DNA from 2 places in the Luteimonas sp. YGD11-2 genome. Region 2 is predicted to be linked to the other one. Evidence: predicted binding sites of a transcription regulator. Region 2 holds the regulator's gene; the other holds the start of a gene.
The links. Region 2 encodes FliA, which starts transcription of late flagellar genes. Its sites were predicted from a motif close to TAAAGTTTNNCNNNCNNNGGCCGATAA; they were not measured.
Positions count from the first base shown of each region.

Region 1: a site for FliA is predicted at 4,507-4,533, ahead of ERL55_RS08415 (GGDEF domain-containing protein). Genes of this name have one in related genera too.

Region 1 covers NZ_CP035376.1:1,850,816-1,858,180, reverse strand. The annotation lists gene pgaC (poly-beta-1,6-N-acetyl-D-glucosamine synthase) at 1-384, opposite strand, end outside; gene pgaB (poly-beta-1,6-N-acetyl-D-glucosamine N-deacetylase PgaB) at 385-2,271, opposite strand; gene pgaA (poly-beta-1,6 N-acetyl-D-glucosamine export porin PgaA) at 2,268-4,349, opposite strand; gene ERL55_RS08415 (GGDEF domain-containing protein) at 4,596-6,104, shown strand; tRNA gene ERL55_RS08410 (tRNA-Pro) at 6,164-6,240, opposite strand; gene hisS (histidine--tRNA ligase) at 6,363-7,365, shown strand, end outside.
Region 2 covers NZ_CP035376.1:1,573,467-1,580,831, forward strand. The annotation lists gene ERL55_RS07145 (flagellar motor protein) at 1-576, opposite strand, end outside; gene ERL55_RS07150 (chemotaxis protein CheA) at 626-2,470, opposite strand; gene ERL55_RS07155 (protein phosphatase CheZ) at 2,475-3,071, opposite strand; gene cheY (chemotaxis response regulator CheY) at 3,080-3,472, opposite strand; gene ERL55_RS07165 (RNA polymerase sigma factor FliA) at 3,498-4,250, opposite strand; gene ERL55_RS07170 (P-loop NTPase) at 4,247-5,116, opposite strand; gene flhF (flagellar biosynthesis protein FlhF) at 5,103-6,578, opposite strand; gene flhA (flagellar biosynthesis protein FlhA) at 6,616-7,365, opposite strand, start outside.

The DNA of each region.
Region 1 (7,365 bases), 280 kb from region 2:
GCGCAGCGCGTTCGCCTTGCCCTGGTTTGCGGCCAGGTGTACCACGCGCAGGCGCGGATGGTCGGCGACCATTGCATCGAGCAGCTCCGGGGTGCGGTCGCTGCTGCCGTCATTGACCGCGATGATTTCGAAGTCCGGGTACTCCTGCGCCGACAGCGCGGTGATCGTGGCCACGATGTGGTCCTGCTCGTTGTGGCAGGGCACCAGGATCGAAGCGAACGGCGTGTCCGGCAGTGGGGGCGGTGCATCCGGCAGTGGGGTGCCACGCTCGCGGCGCAGGTAGTAGTAGATGCCGCCGGTCATCCAGAAAAAGGCCATGACGATCGGGTAGAAGAACGCGAAGTTGAACAGCCATGCGGCAAGCGGAAACCCGTAAACGTCCAATCAATGCTCCACGTAGGGGAATTCGCGTGCCGACATTGCTTCACGGGCGGCGGGCAGGGGCGGATGGTCGGAGATGAAGTCGTCCGGGTAGTAACCGAGGTGGCGCACGCCCGCGGCGAGCAGTGCGCGCACCTGGCTGCGCAGCACATCCGGCGCGATCGGTCGCTGACTGCGCCAGTCGATCGTCTGCAGCTCGAACAGTGCGCGTTCGAGCCCACCCGGCGTGGTGGCGACCGCGGCCACCAGGGCCTGCATCCAGCGTTCGGGATCCTCCGCGTTCTCGAGCTGCGGCATCGCCATCAGCGCGGTGAAGTCGTAGGCCTCCAGGAACGCGTCCAGGCGCTGCGCGAACCACGCTTCGGATTCCGGCTCCAGCACCGGTCGTGCGAACAGGTTGCGCACGGTGACGAGCTTCGGCCGCCAGCGCTCGGCGGACGCCTTCAGCGCGAGGGTGAAGTCGACCAGCCCTGCGGTGCGGCGGGCCGGCACCCCGTCGCCGTAGTGAGGCACCTCGTCGTCGCGCAGATAGGCATCGTCATGGAACAGCAGGCCGTCGAAATGCGCGTGGCGGGCGAGATCGGCATAGATGTCCTCGACGATCGCAAGCGCGCGCGGATCGGCAGGATCGAGCCGGGGAATCTCGGCCGGGTCGTGCGCGGCGATCCGCAGCTCGCGCTGCAGTGCTGGGTCGGCGAGTTCGTAGCCCAGCACTGGAAGCCACGCGAACACCCGCACGCCCGCGCGCGTGCGCAACTGCCAGGCCACGCGGCTGAAGAGATCCGCGCGCACCGGCAGGTGCCGGTTGGGAAAGTACAGGGCATCCGCCGCGCCATCGCCATCGGGATCGGCGAACGCCTGCAGGAACACATGGCTCGGGCGGATCTCGTGGATGCGTTGCACCAGCGCATCGAGATTGCGCGCCATCTGCACCGGATCCTCGTCGTGCACATAGTCGAGGTCGACCTGGATCGCCCGCAGGCCATCGCGCGAGAGATCGCGGCGCAGCTCGCCGGCGAAGTCACGCACATCGGGATTGCGGTGCATCAGCAGCCGCGCAAGGCTGTCCAGCGAGTCCTGGCCGGCCTCACGCTCGCCCTGCTGGCCAAGGTCGCCCTGCTGTGAACGGCCTTCGAGATCGAACGACAGGGTCATGCCCAGCGCGTGGGCGATATCGGTGGCGGCGCGGTTGTAGGCGGCGTAGGGCCACACCATCACCCGTGGCGCGCGACCGGTGTGGCGCTCGATCAGCGCACTGCTGGTGGCGAGGTCGGCATGGATGCGCGCGTGCCAGTCCGCATCGGACTCGTAGCCCGTGTCCGCATTCCACAGACGGGTGACCGCAGCGGGCATCTGGTTGCCAAAGGGGTTGCCGGTCACCCCCCGGTGCAGGTCGTGGCTGTGCGAGCCGATCTCGACCAGGCCGCTGTCCTGCATCTCGCGCAGCTGCGTCCAGGTCAGGAAGTCCTCGCGGGTGAAGTCGCGCGGGCCATAGGGCACCGCTTCGCCCTCGGCCAGGTCCATCCAGCCTGTCACCGGTGCCACCAGCGCGGGGAAACCGTATGCGCGCAGCAGCGGGAATGCGTGGGTGTAGGCGCTGCGCAGGCCATCGTCGAAGGTCAGCAGCACCGCGCGTTCGGGCAGCGCGCCGCGGCCGGCGCGCGCATCCAGCACCGCCTGCACGCTGACCGGGCGGTAGCCATTGCCATGCAGCCAGTCCAGGTGCCGGGCGAAGTTGGCCGTCGACACCGCGTAGGCATCGGGATCACCCTTCGGCGCGACATCGTCGCGGATGTCGTGATAGCTCAGCACCAGCAGGTCGGCACGGGCCGCATGTGGCCAGCACGCCCACGCCAGCAGCGCCAGCATCAGCACCAGTGCGCGGCTCATCGGGCATCTCCCCAGCGCAGGCCGGCGTCGAGCGCGACGCGCTGCTCACGCACGCCGTCGTAGACCGGGCGTGACCAGGTCACGCCATATTCGAACGTGCCGCCTTCGCGTCGCCACACATGGCGGTAACCGACGGCGGGTATCCATTGACTGCCATGCCTCTGCTGCCAGTACGGGCCGGCGTGCAGTTCCAGCCTCTGCCGGAACGCGCTGCCGTAGCGCCGCCAGGTGATGTGGTCCAGGCGCAGGCCCAGCTGTATCGAGGCGTCGCGCGACGGGTTGAAGTACGCGGCGTCCTCGCCGTGCGAGCCGCGGCTGACATGGACCGAGGCCAGTGCATCGACCAGCAGGTGCGGGCGCGTATGCAGGCGGGTGGATGCATCCACGCCGATCCGGTCGCGCGTGTTGCCGTCGTCGTAACGCAGGCGCGATGCATGCGCGCCGATGGCGAGGGTGTCGTCCGGTGTCCAGTCGGCGCTCAGGCGCAGGCTGTCGGCGGTGATGCCGGCCCGGCGCGCCTGCAGCGAGGCATCCGCATCGCGGTGGGCCATGGAGCCGCCGATCCGCCAGGCATCGCCGAGGCGCCAGTCTGCGGCGAACGACCACGCGGTGGGACCGGGCGCGTCATCGTCGTCGATACGCCAGACGGTGGCCGCGGCACCGAGGCGGTCGTGCCGGTACCAGCCGCCCACGCCGGCGCCGCGATAGCGCGTGCGGATGTCGTCGAAGTCGGCCTCACGTTGCTGGCCGACGACGCCCACGCGCCAGCGCCCGGCCAGCAGCGGCGAGCGCAGCTCCAGTGCGTGGCTGGCATCGCGGCTGCCGAAAGGCGATTGCGCCGTGCGTCCGCCGAGCGGGCTGCTGCGACCTGACGCCGACGACAGCGACAGCTGCGCACCGCGATGGCGATCGAGATCGCGGGCGATACGTGCGCTGCGCGGATCGTCCGGATGGATCGCGTGCAACGCCTGCAGTGCATCCGCGGCCTCGTCGATGCGCTCCAGCGCGACCAGACTGCCGACCTGGCCAGCGAGGGCATCGCGATCGTATGGATCCAGCGTGGCCGCCATCCGGTAGCGTTGCAGCGCCGCGGCGGGCCGCAGCCGTCGCGCCTGCACGGCGCCGAAGGCCGCCTGCAGCGATGCGTTGTGCGGGCCGATGGCCACCAGTGACTGCAGCATGTCTTCGGCCCCGGCGTGATCGTTGGCGTGGGAATGGGCCAGCGCGTGGGCGACATCGGCGCTGTAGCGGTCCCAGTTCTCGTAGCCGGCAATGGCGCCATCGCGCCGCGGCCACGCCGGTTGCGACGCGGCCAACGTGGCGAACACCGGCAGCGCGCGATCGAAGCGTTCGAGCTCGAGCCATGCATAGCCGAGCAGGATCGTCGCGTTGACGTTGCCCGGGTCGTGGGCGACCGCCTGCTCCAGCACCGGTAGCGCCTCGTCGGGGCGCCGCAACGCCAGCAGCGAATCGCCGACGGTGGCCAGGATGTAGGCCGGCACCTCGATGTCGTCGGCCAGCAGCTCGCGGTAACCGGCGGCGACCTCCTCGTGCCTGTGCAACTGGTTGAGCGCGGTCAGTGCATCCACCCGCAGCCGTGTGGATTCCCAACGGGTCTGCCGCGGCGCCTCGCGCTGCAGCGTGCGCAGTTCCGCCAGCGCGGCGCGGGCTTCGGCGAGCCGGTCCTGCGGGTTCTCCGGCAGCACTTCGGCCCAGCCGAGGCGCCGCGCCACCGCGTTGCCCTCGATGCGCTCACGCTCGTGGTCGGCGAACAGGGTGGGGCGTTGCGCAAGCCCGGCCGCGGCCAGGCGCGAACTGCCGAGATCGGCCAGCGTCAGCACGCGCAGGCGGTACGCGTCGTCGTCCGGGCTGTGCGCGAGCCGGCGCTCGATCAGCAGCAGGGCCTCAGCATGCCGGCCTTGCCTGCGCAGGTCGTCGATGGCCGCGAAAACACCGGCCCCGGAGTGGCGGCCCGTGGCGGGATCACTGGATGGAAGCACCTGCGCGCCGGCGGGCAGCGACAGGGCGAACAGCAGGAGGGCAAGACGGCCAGGACGAACAACGCAGGGACATCGCATGAAGTGATCGACTGAGTTGGGATGCGGGCCGTGTCACTGCATCCCTGCGGCATTCGGCGCGGCGATACTTGCGAGGCCGATGTCAACGGCGCGTTGCCAGTTCCGGAAGGTCTTCTCGCGCGGTTCAGATAGCGGGCAGCGACGACGCGGCGATTCCTCAATCTTTCGCCGCGGCAGCCGATAGCCATTGGGTCCGCCTCCGCGCGGCGCATGCCCGCCGCTGCACAGAAACCTTCCATGCGCGACATGAGCGATCCCCCCGCCACCACCTTCCGTCGATCGCCAGGCGGCACAGCTGCCGCGGTGTCCATCCGCCGTGCCGAGCCGATCGACGGCGCAGGGCTGCGCGTGCTGTTCGCGGGCGCCGACCAGCCACCGCTGCTGCTGGCCGCCTTCGCCGACGGCATGGCCGGGCTGCACGACGAGCTCGGCGACATGGGCCGTTACCTGCAGGCGGCCTGCGCCGCCGAGGACTGGGTCGCCTACGGCCGCTCGATGCGGCAACTCGTCGACAGGTACATCCGCTGCATAGAGCTGGAGCCACCGTCGGCCAGCGAGGCGGAGCGGCTGCGCGAGGCGCTCCGCCAGGTGCTGGGCGTCGCGCTGGGGGCCCTGCTGCAGCGCGAGCCCGCGCTGGCCAAAGAAGCGGGCGCGCTGGCCACCCGGGTGCGCGAATGGCGGCCCGGGCAGGACCTGGGCGCGCTGACGCAACAGCTGACCGGCCTGTGCACGCGGGTCGGCCTGTATGCCGAGGATGCCGACGAACAGCTGGCGATGCTGGTGGGGCTGTTCGAGGTGCTGCTGGAGAACATCGGCGAGCTGCTCGACGAGCGCAGCTGGCTGCATGGGCAGATCGCCCGGGTCCGTGGCCTGCTGGGCGGGCCCATGGACCGGCAGTCGCTGCAATCGGCGCGCGCCGAACTGCGCGACGTGATCTACCGGCAGGGCCTGTTGCGGCAGGGCATCGCCGACTCGCGCACCGCGATGAAGGACATGATGGCGGCGTTCGTGGAGCGTCTGGACGGGATGGCGGTGGACACCGGCGAGTTCCACGACCGCATTACCCGCCATGCGCTGCGGGTGCGCGAGGCGCGCAGCATCACCGACCTGCAGCAGATGCTCGACGACGTGCTGGTCGATACCGCCCGGGTGCAGGCGCAGGCCCTGCGGGCCCGCGACGACCTGCTGACTGCGCGGCAGGAGGTCGAGGCGCGCGAACGCCATATCCAGCAGCTGGAGCAGAAGCTGCGCGACGCCGCGGGGAAGGCGCGCGAGGACCAGCTGACCGGCTGCCTCAACCGTCGCGGCTTCGAGGAACGTTTCGACGCCGCTGCCGCCGCCGCGGTGCGCGCTGGCCGCCCGCTGTGCCTGGCCATGCTCGACCTCGACGATTTCCGGGCGCTGAATGCCACCCACGGGCATCTCGGCGGCGACGCGGCGCTGCGCCACGTCGTAGAGGTCGCACGGCTCACGCTGCGTGCCAGCGACGTCGTCGCGCGCTTCGGTGGCGAGGAGTTCGTCGTGCTGATGCCCGATACGCCACTGCCGGAGGCACTCGCCGCGCTGGCGCGCCTGCGGACCGTGCTGCAGCACCGCGCCTTGCCGCACGAGGGCGCGCGGATCGTCATCGCCTTCAGTGCGGGCGTTGCCCTGTATGCGCCGGGGGAGTCGCTGGATGCGCTGGTCAAGCGCGCCGACCTGGCCATGTACGAGGCCAAGCGGGCCGGGAAGGACCGCTGCATCGCCGCGGCCTGATCCTGCGACCGGTGCGGACACGAAAAAGCCGGCGCGAGGCCGGCTTTTTCGATGAACAGTGGTCGGGGAGACAGGATTTGAACCTGCGACTTCTACGTCCCGAACGTAGCGCTCTACCAGGCTGAGCTACACCCCGACTGAGCCGCGCATTCTAGGGATCCGCGAAGAACTCGGCAAGGGGGTCGTGCACGATCGGACGCCGGAGTCGGGCGAGCCGCTAAACTGTCGCACTGCCTTTCTGCACTGCCGGAGCCCGCCTTGATCAAGCCGCGTACCCCCGCCGGGGTCATGGAACTGTTGCCTCGCGAGCAGATCGCCTTCCAGCGCATGCTGGACGTGATCCGCCGCAACTACGAGCGCTTCGGCTTCCTGCCGGTGGAGACGCCGGTGTTCGAGCTGTCCGACGTGCTGCTGACCAAGACCGGCGGCGAGACCGAGCGCCAGGTGTATTTCGTGCAGTCCACCGGCGCGCTGGCCAACGCCGCCGCGGGCGAGGGTGCCGGCCTCCCGGAACTGGCGTTGCGTTTCGACCTCACCGTGCCGCTGGCGCGCTACGTGGCCGAGCACGAGCACGAGCTCAGCTTCCCGTTCCGCCGCTACCAGATGCAGCGCGTCTACCGTGGCGAACGCGCCCAGCGCGGGCGCTTCCGCGAGTTCTACCAGTGCGATATCGACGTCATCGGCAAGGACGGCCTGAGCATCCGCTACGACGCCGAGATCCTCGCGGTGATCCACGCGGTGTGCTCCGAGCTCGGCATCGGCGGCTTCGCGGTGCAGCTCAACAACCGCAAGCTGATGCGCGGGTTCTTCGAGGCCCAGGGTGTGACCGATGCGCAGCAACAGGCGCTGGTGCTGCGCGAGGTCGACAAGATCGACAAGCGTGGCCCCGACTACGTGCGCGAGACGCTCACCGGCGCGGCATTCGGTCTTCCCGCTGATGCGGTGCAGCGCATCCTCGATTTCGTCGAAGTGCGCTCCACCTCGCATGCCGATGCGCTGGCGCGGATCGACCAGGTGCTGGCGCAGGCGGGCGAGGGCGCCGGCGAGGCGCTGCGCGCAGGCGCCGCCGAACTGCGCGAGGTGCTGGAGCTGGTGCGTGCGCTGGGCGTGCCCGAGTCCGCCTACCGGTTGAACTTCTCGATCGCCCGCGGCCTCGACTACTACACCGGCACCGTCTACGAGACCACGCTCACCGACCATCCGGAGATCGGTTCGATCTGTTCCGGCGGCCGCTACGAGGACCTCGCCAGCCACTACACGA
Region 2 (7,365 bases):
GCCGTAGATGGTCGCGGTGAAGGCGGCGGCGATGCCCTGGCCGAGCTTGCTGGGGTCGGCGAGGTTCTGCATCACCGCCATCAGGCCGAGCACGGCGCCGACGATGCCCAGGGTGGGCGCATAGATACCCATGCTCTCGTAGATCTTCGCGGCGGCGAGGTCGTGGTGTTCCTCGCCACCGAGCTCGATCTCGAGCATGTGGCGGATCGCCTCGGGCTCGAGGCCGTCGACCAGCATCTGCAGGCCCTTGCGCAGGAACGGATCGGTCTGCGCCTCGACGTGGCTTTCCAGCCCGAGCAGGCCCTGGCGGCGGGCGACGTTGCTCCACTCCAGCAGCTGCGCGATCAGCGCCTGGCGGTCGGCCACCGGCGGCTTGATCACCCAGCGCGAGATCTTCATGGCGCGGGTGAGCACCGGGCGCGGTGCGTGCAGCAGGATGGCGGCGACGGTGCCGATGATCACGATCACGAACGCCGCGGGCGACCACAGGCCGGCAAGCCCGGCGCCCTTGAGGACGCTGCCGCCGATCAGCGCGACGATCGCGAGGACGAGCCCGACGAGACTGAAGATATCCATGGTGGCGATATCGGCGAAGGTGCGCGCGACTTGAGTTGCGCGGTGCCGATCAGACCGTGCGCAACGCGTCCACGTCGAGGATCAGCGCCAGGCGGCCGTCGCCGATCAGGGTGGCGCCGGCGTAGCCGGGCAGGCCACGCAGGGCGCGTGGCAGCGGCTTGATCACCACCTCCTCGCGGCCGCGCACCTCGTCGACCACCAGGCCGAAGCGGGCGTCGCCGCGCTGCAGGACCACGATGGTGAGCAGCGGCGTCTCCGGTGCCGGTTGCCGCAGCCAGTGCCGCAGGTCCAGCAGCGGCAGCGTGTGCGAGCGGCGGTCGAGCGCGGCGCGGCCGTCGAACCAGTTCACCGCATGGGTGGGTGCATGCAGCACTTCCTGCACCCGCGCCAACGGCAAGGCATAGGCATCGCCGGCCGCCTGCACCAGCAGCGTCGGCAGGATCGCCAGCGTCAGCGGCACGCGCAGCGAGAACCGGCTGCCGCGCCCGAGTTCGGAGTGCACCTGGATCTGCCCGCTGAGCTCGCGGATGCGCGACTGCACCACGTCCATGCCGACGCCACGGCCGGAAATGTCGCTGACCTCGCTGCGCGTCGAGAAGCCGGGCATGAACACCAGGTGCAGGCATTCCTCCACGCTCAGCCGCGCCGCGGTCTCGGCATCGATCAGACCCTTCTCGCGCGCCTTGGTGCGCAGGCGCTCGGGGTCGATGCCGGCACCGTCGTCCTGCACCTCGATGCCGACATAGTCGCCCTGCTGCTGGGCGATCAGCCTCACCTTGCCGGCGCGCGGCTTGCCGGTGGCCTCGCGCAGGGCCGGTGCTTCGATGCCGTGGTCGATGGCGTTGCGCACCAGGTGCACCAGCGGATCCGCCAGCGCCTCGACCAGGTTGCGGTCGAGCTCGGTCTCGGCGCCGACGAGCTCGAGGTCCACTTCCTTGTCGAGTGCGCGCGCGACGTCACGCGCGAGCTTGGGGAAGCGCGCGAACACCTTGCCCACCGGCTGCATGCGGGTGTGCATCACCGCGCCCTGCAGGCGCGCGGTGGCGTTGTCGAGCGTGCTCACGGCACGGTCGAGCTCCTCGTCGCGCAGCCGCGCGCGCAGGGTCTTGAGGCGGTTGCGCGCCAGTACCAGCTCGCCGACGAGATCGACGATGGCGTCCAGGCGGCGGGTGTCCACGCGTACGGTGTGTTCGCGCTCGGCAGTGGCCGCTCCATTGGCGGCCTGCGGGGCTGCCGGCTTCGGCGCGGCGGCGGCAGGCGGCGCAGGTGCGGGCGTCGGCGTGCGCGGGGCGGCCGGCGGAGTCACCTGGGCTGCGGCAGCTCCGGGCGGGGCCGACCCGTGCAACTGGTCGAGCAGCGCCTCGAATTCGTCGTCGCTGATCGCCCCGCCGTTTCCGGCTGCACCGACCGGGCCCGGCGCCGCGTTGCCGTGCAGCTGGTCGAGCAGTGCCTCGAATTCGTCGTCGCCGATCATGTCGCCATTGGCGGCGGCGGCGGCGGGCGTGGCGGTCGTGGCCGGCGGCGCAAGCGAGAAGCCGTTGACGACCGCGGCGGGCGCGCGCGGCACCTCGCTGCCGGAGTCGATCGCGTCCACCATCGCCTGCAGCCAGTCCAATGACTGCTGCGCGGCATCGAAATGCCGCGCCTCCAGCGTCGCCTGGCCGCTGCGTGCAGCGCCCAGGGTTTCCTCGGCCGCGTGGCAGAGCTCCACCAGCGGGGTCACGCCGAGAAAGCCGGCGCCGCCCTTGAGCGTGTGGAACGCGCGGAAGACCGCGTTCAACTGTTCGCGGTCGCCGGGCGTCTGCTCCAGCGCCACCAGCTGCCCGCCGAGGTCGTCGAGCAGCTCGCGTGCCTCGATCACGAAGTCGGCGGCGATTTCCGGCGAGGCGTTCACGGTGTCAGAGCCCGAGGTTCGACAGCAGGTCGTCGGCGTCGCTCTGGCCCACGGTGCCGCGATCCAGCCCCCCGACCGCCGGGCCGTGGCCACGGTTCGGGCACGCCGGCTCGTCCTTCGGCGGCAGGCCGAGTTCGCCGAAACCCTCGTGCACGCCACGCACGATCGATGCGACGCGGCGGATGATCTGCCCGCCGAGGTCCTGGTGGCTCTGTGCCAGCGCCATCTCGCGCAGGTTGTCGCGCAGCGCCTCGACGGTACCGGCCTGGCTGTCGTCGAGCGGGCCGTCCTTGAGGCGGGCGACCAGCGCACGGCTGTCGTCGATCAGGTCGAGGGTGCGATGGGTGGCCTCCTCGGTCATCGCCACCACGTGGTCGAGGCGGGCGCAGGCGTCGTCGAGGTTGCCGCCCGACGGTGCCGGGGGCAGGGCATCGAGCGCCTGTTCGAGCTCGCGCGCCAGCCGGCCGAGGCCGCTGACCAGCGTATGCGCGCGCGATGCGGCGATCGCATCGACGTGGCGGCGCCAGGCGTCCTCGTCGCCGCGCTCCAGCGCGTCGAGTGCATCCTGCAGCAGGCGCGCGACCGGGACGTCGTCCGCCACCGCCGCGTTCAAGCGCCGCCCCCGAGGCGTTCGAACACCTTGTTGAGCTTCTCTTCCAGGGTCTGCGCGGTGAACGGCTTGATGATGTAGCCGTTCACGCCGTTCTGCGCGGCCTCGATGATCTGTTCGCGCTTGGCCTCGGCGGTCACCATCAGCACCGGCAGGGTGCGGAACTTGGCATCGGCGCGGATCTCGCGCAGCAGCTCGATGCCGGTCATGCCGGGCATGTTCCAGTCGGTGATCACCAGTTCCACCGCGTCCTGCCGCAGCACGGCCAGCGCGCTGTGGCCGTCCTCGGCCTCGACGGTGTTGTTGAAGCCGAGGTCGGTCAGCAGGTTCTTGATGATCCGCCGCATCGTCGAGAAGTCATCGACGATCAGCACGCGCATGTTCTTGTTCAAAGGGGGCTCCAGTAAAACGATGGCATCAGTCGTCGTCGCCGATGCCGGTATCGGCGAGTTCGAACGCGGTCAGCCGCCCGCGCAGCCGCACCACCGCCTGGCCATGGATCTGGCACACGCGTGATTCGCTGACGCCGAGCACCGCGCCGATCTCCTTGAGGTTGAGTTCCTGCTGGTAGTACAGCGACAGCACCAGCTGCTCGCGTTCGGGCAGCAGGCCGATCGCGGCGGCAAGCTCGCGGCCGAATTCGCCACGCACCAGCGCCTCCTGCGGGGTGGGCCCGCCGCGACGCGCGGGCTCGACCTCGCCGTGGTCCTCCACGTGCGAGTCCAGGCTCAGCACCTGGCCGCGCGCGGCGTCTTCCAGCAGGCGCATGTAGTCGGCCAGCGGCAGCCCGAGCTTGTCGGCGACTTCCTGCGCCGCGGCGGCGCGGCCGGTGGCCTGCTCGATCGAACGGATCGCGGCGGCGGCTTCGCGCGCGCGGCGGTGCACGGAACGCGGCACCCAGTCGCCACGGCGGATCTCGTCGATCATCGAACCGCGGATGCGGATCGAGGCATAGGTCTCGAACGAGGCGCCCTGGTCGGCGTCGTAGCTGCGCGAGGCTTCGAGCAGGCCGATCATGCCGGCCTGGACGAGATCGTCGATCTCCACGCTGGCCGGCAGCCGCGCCGCCAGGTGATGGGCGATGCGGCGCACCAGTTCGGCATGCTGGACGATCGGATCCGGCGCGCTGCTGCGCTGGATGTCCTGGTAGTGGCGGGCGGCCATGCTCATGCCGGCACCCCCTGGCGCAGCATCCGCTCGACGAAGAACTCGACATGCCCGCGCGGCGCGGTCGGTGCCTGCCAGCGGGCGGTGCGGCGGGCGATCTCGGCCAGCGCACGCGCCGACGGGCTGGACGGGTAGGCGCGCACCACCGCCTGCTGGCGCTGCACCGACATCCGCAGCCATTCGCACTGCGGCACCGCGCCGAGATAGTTCAGCGACACGTCGCCGATGAAGCGCTCGCACACGCGCGACAGCTTCTCGTACAGGCCGCGTCCTTCCTGCGGGCTGCGCACCATGTTGGCCACCACCTGCACCTGGCCGACGCCGCGCTCGCGTGCCAGCACCTTGATCAGCGCATACGCATCGGTGATCGACGCCGGCTCGTCGCAGACCACCACCAGGGTGTCCTGCGCGGCCTGGCAGAAGGTCAGCACCGAATCGGTGATGCCGGCGGCGGTGTCCACCACCAGCATGTCGAGATCGCGCTGCAGGTCGTTGAAGACGTTGACCAGCCCGGCATGTTCGGCGGGGCGCAGTTCCGCCATGTGCCGGCGGCCGGAGGCGGCGGGGACGATCATCACGCCCGACGGGCCGTCGAGGATCACCTCGTCGAGGCTGCAGCGCCCGGCCACCAGGTCGGCCAGCGTGTAGCGCGGCGACAGCCCCAGCAGCACGTCGACGTTCGCCAGGCCGAGGTCGGCATCCAGCAGCAGGGTGCGCTTGCCGAGCTCCGACAGCGCGATCGCCAGGTTCGCCGACACATTGGTCTTGCCCACGCCGCCCTTGCCACCGGTGACGGCGAGGGTGCGCACGGGGGCGGGCACGGGCGGAACGGCGACGGACATCGGCGGCAGGGTCTCAGGCGACAGCATGGGTGTGCTCCGGGGCGGAATGCTCGGATGCCATGGGCTTATCGGCATCGCGGCGGAGATCTTCAAGGCGAAGTACCAGGTGGGCCGCATTGGCCCGGCTCAGGTCTTCAGGGATGCGCTGGCCGTCGGTGGTCCAGGTCAGCGGCAGCTGGTGGTCGACCACCACCGACAGCGCGCTGCCGAGTCGGCTGGTCTCGTCGAGCTTGGTCAGCACCACGCCCTGCGGGCGCGCGTGCTCGAAGCGGCGGACGACTTCATCGAGGTCGGCGAAGTGGGTGTTGGCCGGCAGTACCAGCAGGGTGCGCACCTGGCGCGCGGCGCGCAGCCAGTTCAGCTGGCCGGCGAGGGCACGGTCGCGCTGGCTCAGGCCGGCGGTGTCCACCAGCACCAGCCGGTAGTCCTGCAGCTTCTGCAGCAGCTGCAGCAGGCCGGCCTCGCTGTCGGCCTCGTGCACGGCGATGCCGAGCTGGCGGCCGTAGCTGTGCAGCTGCTCGCGGCCACCGACGCGCGCGGTGTCGGTGGTCACCAGGGCGACGTCGCGCGGCTGGTACTGCGACGCATAGAGTGCGGCCAGCTTTGCAATCGTGGTGGTCTTGCCGGCACCGGTCGGGCCGACCAGGGCGATCACCCCGGCCTCGTGCAGCGGATCGACCGGGCAGATCGGCAGCCTGCGCGAGATCAGGCCGAGCATCAGCCCGCGCGCGCGGTGGGCCGGGGTGTCGGCGGGAATCTGCAGCACCACGTCGCGGGTGATGCCGGCATCGAAACCGTAGTCCTCCAGCAGTTCCATCGCCTGCGCGCGCACCGGCGAGCCGCGCAGGCGCTCGTCGGTGAGCCGCGCCATCTCGCGTTCGATCATCGTGCGCATCTGCGCCAGTTCGTCGCGCATGCGCGCCAGTTCGCCGTCGCTTGCAGGCGCGGGTGGCGTGGGCACCGCGGCGAGCGCCGGGGCCGGCGGAGCCGGTGGTTCCGGCAGCGGCTCGATCATCGGCGCAACCGGCGGACGGGTGCGCGCCAGCAGTTCGGCGAAGGCGGGGCCGTCGAATTCGTCGGCGACGTCGAGTGCATTGGCCACCGCGGTCGGCTCCGTCGCTACTTCGATCGCGCGCGGTGCGACCGGGATGGAGACAGGCGCAGGTGGGGTAAGAGGTGCGGGCGCGACCGGTGCGGCGGCAACCGCTGCCGGCGCGGCGGGCGGGGCGAGGTCGCGCAGCCAGCGCTCGGCCGGGGCCAGCGGGCGTTCCGGGGCGGCCACCAGCGGGGCCGGGGCTTCGGCCGCGGCGCGCGGCTGCGCCTCGAGGGCGCGCTGCAGGCAGGCTTCGTCGTAGTTGCTGGCCGCCACGATCTCCACGCCCTCGTCGGTGCGGCGGTTGGAGAGGATCACGGCATCGGGTCCATGGGCATCGCGCACCATCTGCAGTGCGGTGCGCATGTCGGCGGCGACGAAGCGGCGGATGTTCATGGTTGTTGCCCGTGTTGCGAAAGGGGTGATGCGTTGCTCAATTGATCGTGCCCACCAGCTTCAGGCGCCGGTCCTCCGGGACTTCCGTGTAGGCCAGCACCGACAGTCCGGGCACGCTGTGGCGGACCAGGCGCGCCAGCGCAGCGCGCACCTGGCTGGGCACCAGCACCACCGCCGGTTCGTTCCTGGCCTCCTGCTGGCCCGCGCAGTCGGCGAGGCTCTGCTGCAGGCGTTCGGCCAGGCCCGGTTCCAGTGCGGCACCGGCGCCCTGCGCGGAATCCTGCAAGACCCGTTCCAGCGTCGGCGCCAGCGTGTACACCGGCAGTTCGATGGCGGGCCCGGCGATTTCCTGGACGATGAAGCGGCCCAGCGCGGTGCGCACCGCGGCGGTCAGCTGGGTCGGGTCCTGGGTATGCGCGGCATGCTCGACCAGTGACTCGGCGATGCGCCGCAGCTGGCGCACCGGGATGCGTTCGATCAGCAGGTTCTGCAGCACCCGTACGACGACCGACAGCGGCAGCGACTTCGGCGTCAGGTCCTCGGCGAGCTTCGGCGTGCTGCGCGCAAGCGTCGCCAGCAGCTGCTGCACTTCCTCGTGGCCCAGCAGTTCCGGCGCCTGCTCGCGCACCAGGTGCGAGAGGTGGGTGGCGACCACGGTGGCGGGGTCGACCACCGTGTAACCGGCGGCCTCAGCCTGGGCGCGCTGCAGCGGCAGGATCCACAGGGCGTCGAGCCCGAACGCCGGGTCCTTGCCGGGGATGCCCTCGATCGGATGCAGGGTGCCGCC